DNA from 3 places in the Streptomyces sp. NPDC020958 genome. Region 3 is predicted to be linked to each of the others. Evidence: riboswitches for the same ligand, from Rfam matches in the RefSeq annotation. Region 3 holds a riboswitch; each other region holds the start of a gene.
What was found. A riboswitch is a leader RNA that binds a small molecule or an ion and turns the genes downstream of it on or off. The one in region 3 is predicted to bind cyclic di-AMP.

Region 1: another riboswitch for cyclic di-AMP. It lies ahead of ACZ3KP_RS24340 (C40 family peptidase); the one in region 3 lies ahead of ACZ3KP_RS19165 (M23 family metallopeptidase).
Region 2: another riboswitch for cyclic di-AMP. It lies ahead of ACZ3KP_RS30145 (M23 family metallopeptidase); the one in region 3 lies ahead of ACZ3KP_RS19165 (M23 family metallopeptidase).

What each region holds. Positions count from the first base shown of each region.
Region 1 covers NZ_JBVHFU010000008.1:267,736-269,927, reverse strand. The annotation lists gene pcrA (DNA helicase PcrA) at 1-529, opposite strand, end outside; cyclic di-AMP (ydaO/yuaA leader) riboswitch at 795-967, shown strand; gene ACZ3KP_RS24340 (C40 family peptidase) at 976-2,148, shown strand.
Region 2 covers NZ_JBVHFU010000012.1:291,628-293,819, reverse strand. The annotation lists gene ACZ3KP_RS30150 (DUF6250 domain-containing protein) at 1-109, opposite strand, end outside; gene ACZ3KP_RS30145 (M23 family metallopeptidase) at 300-1,232, opposite strand; cyclic di-AMP (ydaO/yuaA leader) riboswitch at 1,237-1,398, opposite strand; gene ACZ3KP_RS30140 (alpha-galactosidase) at 1,705-2,192, opposite strand, start outside.
Region 3 covers NZ_JBVHFU010000005.1:470,503-472,694, reverse strand. The annotation lists gene ACZ3KP_RS19170 (aldo/keto reductase) at 1-148, opposite strand, end outside; gene ACZ3KP_RS19165 (M23 family metallopeptidase) at 242-1,273, opposite strand; cyclic di-AMP (ydaO/yuaA leader) riboswitch at 1,283-1,442, opposite strand; tRNA gene ACZ3KP_RS19160 (tRNA-Met) at 1,670-1,743, opposite strand; gene ACZ3KP_RS19155 (dihydrofolate reductase family protein) at 1,814-2,192, opposite strand, start outside.

The DNA.
Region 1 (2,192 bases), on a different contig from region 3:
AGATCGAGAAGGAGGAGGTGAAGCCGAGCTTCTTGCTCTCCCGGCGCAGGATCCGCACGCAGGCGCTGTGGAAGGTCATCACCCACATCGCGTTCGCGCGCGGGCCGACGAGCTGCTCGACGCGCTCCTTCATCTCGCCCGCGGCCTTGTTGGTGAAGGTGATCGCGAGGATCTGGCCCGGGTGGACGTGGCGCTCGCCGAGCAGGTGGGCGATGCGGTGGGTGAGCACGCGCGTCTTGCCGGAACCGGCGCCGGCGACGATGAGCAGCGGGGAACCGGCGTGCACGACGGCCGCGCGCTGGTTCTCGTTCAGCCCCTCCAGGAGGGCGGCCGCGTCCAGGGCGGGGCGGGCGGCGCCGTCGCGGTAGTAGGCGTCCCGGTCCGGGGGCGTGTCGAACCGCCCGCCGAACAGGTCGTCCGGAACCGGCTCGGGTCCCGGCTCGTCCTCGGGCGGCGGCGGGGGTTCCTCCTCGTGGCCGCGCGGGGGCTGGAGGCTCGCCAGGAAGCTGTCGTCAAAGAGGCTGCTCATCGCTCTACGAGTCTAGGGCGCCCCACCGACAACCGGTCCCCGCCCCGGAAACTCGCGCCGACCACCGGAAGGACTCGGGCCCTTACCGTCAGTGATTCCGACAGGTCGGGACACATCTCCGCGAACCGCCCGCAGCCGGGGGACTCAACACTCAGGTCACGAAAATGTATCGGGCATATCGCACATCAACCTTCACACGGAGCACACGAGTTGGCTACCGTGCCGGGCAGGCCGCACGACCCCCACCGGCGAACGTCGCCGGGCCGCGCGGCCTCCGCCGAGTCCGGGGTGCCGCCACGCATCCGGAGCCGGGGACCCACACCGACCTTGGGGTGAATCGGTCCCACCTCCTCTCCGGGGGAGGACCGTAGGGCAACCCTTCCGAACCACCCGCCCGAACCCGACAGCTAACTCGGTAGGCGGACAACTGGAAGGAGTCGCCTCCCTTGGCGTCGCACCGCAGGTCCCGCCCCTCCGCAACGCGCACAGCGGGCATACGCACCCCCGCCCTGGCCACCGCCGCCCTCACCTCCGTGGCCCTGCTCTCCCAGACGGCGAACGCGGCGCCCTCCGAGGACGGCAGGCCGAGCCTGGAGGAGGTGGAGAAGAAGGTCGACGACCTCTACCGGCAGGCGGAGTCGGCGACCGAGAAGTACGACGCGGCCAAGGAGCGGACCGGCAAGCAGCGCAAGCGCGTCGACACCATGCTCGATGACGTGGCGCGGCGCACGGACCGGCTGAACAGGGCCCGTGAGGAACTGGGGTCGTTCGCCGCGGCGCAGTACCGGACCGGGACAGAGGTCCCCCAGACCGCGACCTTCCTGCTCGCGAACGACCCGCAGGACTACTTCGACCAGTCGCAGCTGATGAACCGGCTGACCTCGCGCCAGAAGGACGCGGTCGACGACTACGTCACCCAGCAGTCCGCGACCATGAGGAAGCGGCAGGAGGCCGCGAGGAGCCTGGAGGCGCTCACCGAGACCCAGGACGGCCTCAGGACGGCCAAGGCCACCGTCCAGTCGAAACTGGCCGCCGCCCGGCAGCTGCTGTCGAAGCTGACGGCCGAGGAGAAGGCACGCCTCGCGCAGATCGAGAAGCGGAGGCAGGAGGAGGCGGCGCGCAAGGCGGCGGAACTCGCGAAGCAGCAGGCGGCCGCCGCCCGGCAGGAGGCCGCGTCGTCATCGGCGGGCAGCTCCTCGTCCTCTTCGTCCGCGTCCTCCTCTTCGTCCGCGTCCTCGCCCTCCTCGGACTCCGCCTATGCCACGAAGGCCGCCAAGGCGATCGCCTTCGCCCGCGCGCAGATCGGCAAGCCGTACGTCTGGGGCGCGACCGGCCCCGGGTCCTACGACTGCTCCGGCCTCTCCCAGGCCGCCTGGAAGGCCGCCGGCGTCTCCCTGCCGCGCACCACCTACGACCAGGTGAACGCCGGCACCACCGTCTCCCTCACCGACGCCCAGCCCGGTGACCTGGTCTTCTTCTACGACGACATCAGCCACGTCGGGGTCTACATCGGCAACGGGATGATGATCCACGCCCCCAAGCCCGGCGCGTACGTCCGGGAGGAGTCGATCTACTACGGAGGCGAGTCGATCATCCACAGCGTGGTGCGACCGGCCTGAGGAACCCGCCCACGCACCTCCGCGTGGCTCACGCACCTGGTAGC
Region 2 (2,192 bases), on a different contig from region 3:
CGAGCAGGCGGCGGTGCCGGGGCGCGGCGCTCGCGGGTGCGGCGGGGGTGAGGGCCGTGAGCGCGGCTGCGGCGGTCAGGGCGCCGAAGGCTCGGCGGGTGGTCGTCATGCGGCTGGTTCCTCCCGGTGCGGCACAGGTCGCGGAAAGCGCTTTCACCGAACGGGGTTCACTCTGCCGTCGCCGAGCCTTCGTTGTCGATGCCCGAAGCAGCGCTGCCACGAGAAGGAAACACCGAGGGCCGGACCCCGGGGACCGGGATCCGGCCCTCGGAGTGCGTGTCGGACCGGCGGGGCGCCTGTCAGCCGACGGCGAGGCCCTTCGAGCGGAGGTAGGCGACCGGGTCCACGTCCGAGCCGTAGTCGGGGGTGGTACGGATCTCGAAGTGCAGGTGCGGGCCGGTCACGTTGCCGGTCGCGCCGGAGAGGCCGACCTGCTGGCCCGCGGTCACGGTCTGGCCGGCCGAGACGGAGAGCGCGGAGAGGTGACCGTACTGCGCGTAGTGGCCGTCGGCGAGCCTGATGACGACCTGGTTGCCGTAGGCGCCGCCCCAGCCGGCGGTGACGACCGTGCCCGCACCGACGGCCTTGACGGGGGTGCCGGTGGGCACCACGAAGTCGACGCCGGTGTGGTAGCCGCTGGACCACATGCCGCCCGGCACGTGGTAGCCGGTGCCGACGGTGGCGCCGCTGACCGGGAGGACGTATCCGGAGGCGGCCGTCGTCGAGGCGTCCGGGGTGGACGGGGTGGACGGCACGGACGGGGTGGCCGCCGAGGACGAGGTGGCGGAGTGCGCCTCGGGCCGGGCACCGGAGTCAGCGGTACCGGTCGTCGTGGGGCCGCGGCCGTCGAGCGTGAGCTCGAGGCCGGGGTGGATCAGCGAGGGGTCGTCTCCGACGGCCTGCCGGTTGTCGGCGTAGAGCCGGTGCCAGCCCCCGCTGATGTGCTGGTCACGCGCGATCTCCGAGAGGCAGTCGCCCGGCACCACGGTGTACGTGCGGTGCGCGGAACGCGCGGCGGCGGACGTCCGTACGGCCGCCTTCCCGGGCGCCGCCTTCGCGACGGCCGGCAGCGACTGCGGAGCCTTCGCGGAGACGGACTGCGCGGTGGCCGCGTGGGCACCGGTGGCCCCCATGAGCGGCAGGGCCAGCGCGGCGCCACCGGTTCCGGCGACGGCCATCGAGCGGGTGAGACGCTGGGTCTTCGGGCGGCGGTGCTTACCTCTCGCGGGCATGGCGCGTTCCTCTCCGGCGCCTGCGAGGTGAGCTGTCGGGTTCGGGCTGGAGCTGCCCGGCCACGCCGGAAGGCGTGACTACACCCCTGGCCTGTCCCGGGAACCGGAACAGGCGGTCTTGCCTGGTGGGTCCCCCGCTCCTGCCGGGCACGGGTGAGTGTGTGGGGACTCCGGGCGGCGGCAGGATTCGGCGTTCCGTCCGGATGCGTGGCGAACGTAAGCGAGCAGGACGCACCCGGACAAGCGAACGGTTCCCGACCTCCTGGTGCCGCTTGATCCGTTACGGACGTTCCCGGTCACCCTCCGTGAAACCCGGCCTTTCCCGCTCCCGCAATTCCCTTGTGAAGCGCCTTCATTACGTGAGCATGACGCGCGACGGTCGGTCACGAATATGACGCTCCTCACGCACGTCACGCCACGTCCACATATTCCAGAGCGAGTTGCAATGAAGCCGCCAATTCAGGCAGAAGGATCAGATGCGACGAAGTCGGACGACCGTCGCATCCAGGTCACCCTTGAGCCCCACGCGCAGCCCGTGATGCAACAGCACGGCCCCACGGTGCACTTCGCCCGTTTCGCGGCATTCGTACGACGCCTCCGGGTCGAGGCCCTTGAGCCGGAGCGCCGGCACCGGCTCGCCGTAGCTCTGCGCCTGGAGCCAGGCGAGGACCGCGGTCTCGTCGCCGAGCGTGTACTGCACCGCGCTGAGCCCGCCGGCCGGCGGCCGCAGCCGGAACTGCTCGCCGCGCTGCACCAGCGGCCGGATCTCCTTGTAGAGCCCCACCCAGTGACCGGCTTCGGCGAGTTCCTCCTCGGTCCACTTCGAGAGGTCGCCGCCGACCCCGAGCGCCCCGGCCATGGAGCTGACGAACCGGAAACGCAGCGAGCTGACCCGGCCGTTGAGCTGGTGGTTGGGGCTGTCGGTGACCCAGGCCGACATCACCCGGGCGGGGTGGATCT
Region 3 (2,192 bases):
CCGCGGCGGCGTAGGCGTCGAGGACGGCGAAGGAGGTGGCCTCGTCGGCGGTCCAGCCGAAGACGTTGCCGCCGAGGGCGAGCGGGAAGACCTCCAGGTCGGAGGCGCCGAGCTTACGGAGGACCGGGGATGCGGAAGAAGCAGTCATGCTCCATTCCAACGCGGCGCGGCAGGCGGGCCATCCCACGCAATACGAAGTTCTCGTAAAAGCGGAAGGCCCGCCGGGGCCGGTGGAGGTGCGTCAGGGGTTGAGGCCCTTGCCGCGCAGCCAGGTCATCGGGTCGATGCCGGTGGGCTGGCCGCCGGGGTGGACCTCGAGGTGGAGGTGCGGGCCGGTGACGTTGCCGGTGGCGCCCACGCGGCCGATGACGTCGCCGGTGGCGACCTTCTGGCCGACCTTGACGCCGATCGACGACTGGTGGCAGAACCACAGCTCGGTGCCGTCGTCCAGGGTGAGGATCGTGCGGTAGCCGTAGGAGCCGGCCCAGCCCGCCTCGGTGATCGTGCCGCCGTGGACGGCCTTGATCAGCGTGCCGGTCGGGGCGGCGAAGTCGAGGCCGGTGTGGTAGCCGGAGGACCACATGGAGCCGGCCTGGCCGAAGGTGCCGGTGATCGTGTACGACACGACGGGCAGCGTGTACTGCTTGGCCAGCGCCGCGATCCGGGCCTGCTCGGCCTTCTGCGCGGCGGCGGCCACCGCCTTCTCCTTGGCGGCGCCGGCCTTGGCGGCCGCGGCCTGTTCCGCCTTGGCCTCCGCGGCGGCGACCACCTTGTCGGCGGCGGCCACGGCCTTGGCGCTCGCCTTGGTGTCCAACTGGTTCTGCTGCCGCTCGGCCTGGGCGATGATGCGGCTGCGCAGCGCCTCACCGGCGTCGGACGAGGAGTCCCCGTCCGTGGCGGCCGTCGTGGTGACGCTGCTCAGCGCCGTCTGCGTGGCCTGGTGGCCGCCCCCGTCGCCCAGCAGGGAGTCGACGGACGGCAGGTCCGGCAGGGAGATGGAGACCGGCGGGTGGCCGGTGTTGGCGGTGGCCATGCCGCCCGCGCCGACGGCGGCGATGACGCCGACGCCGAGGACCGTGGAGCTGCGGGCGAGTCCGCCGCCGCGCTGCTTGGCGATCCGGTGCCGGCCGCGCTCGGGGGCGAGGGACTCCTCGGTGGGGTTCCACTCCTCCCAGGGGCCCTCGTCGGTGCGGTAGGTGCCGTAACCGAAGGTGTCGGGCTGCCGCTGGCTGGGTACGAACGGGGCTGTCGGAGCAGGCCGGTTGGACGCCACGCGGGCGTACTCCTTTCCTTCCGCCGCCTACCGGGTTAGCTGACGGGTTCGGAGCGGGAAGGTCTCCTACGCGCGTATACCGGCCGATTCGTACTCGGCGGCAGCCGTGCGATTCACCCCAAGGTGGTGGTTCCCCGGTTCCCTTGACGGGATTCGGCGCGTGCGCACGGAGCCATCTCGGGTGACGGCTGGGACGACCGCGCTGCGTTATCGAACGTTAATAGACCCGGCGGTAAGATTCCAAGCCATTCGCCTTGATCATTAAGCTTCCACGCGATGGACTTACCTGCCACGACCGGCCAAAAACGGTCGAGTTGACCACGCCTCCAAGAAACGCGCGCCCGGACACGCCTCAGGGCCGGAATCCGTGATCCGGATTCCGGCCCTGAGTTTCAGTAGCGGGGACAGGATTTGAACCTGCGACCTCTGGGTTATGAGCCCAGCGAGCTACCGAGCTGCTCCACCCCGCGTCGGTGACACCAGCATACGCCATCCGAAGAGTGCGAGTCACACGGGTTACGAGCGCCCCCGCGCGGAGACCTAGCCGCGGGGCGTTTCCAGGTGTGCGTTCGGCGCCTTGGCCAGGGCCTCGTACTCGGCCAGGACCACCACCGACACCCCCCGCTCCCGCAGCATCCCCGTCCCGTCCGCCGCCCGCACGAAGGTGTCCGGTTCGTGCCAGGCCGTGACCACCCGGCGCGCCCCCGCGCCGAGGATCAGCTCCGCGCAGGGGTGGGGACGGGAGGCGCGGCGGGTGCAGGGCTCCAGGCTGGTGTAGACGGTGGCCGTGGCCAGCCGGGGGTCGGCCGGGGCGATCTTGGCGAGGGCCGCCTCCTCCGCGTGGACCGCCGGGTCGCCCGCCTCCCGGGAGTGGCCGCGGGCCAGTTCCGTGCCGTCGGCGGCGACCACCACCGCGCCG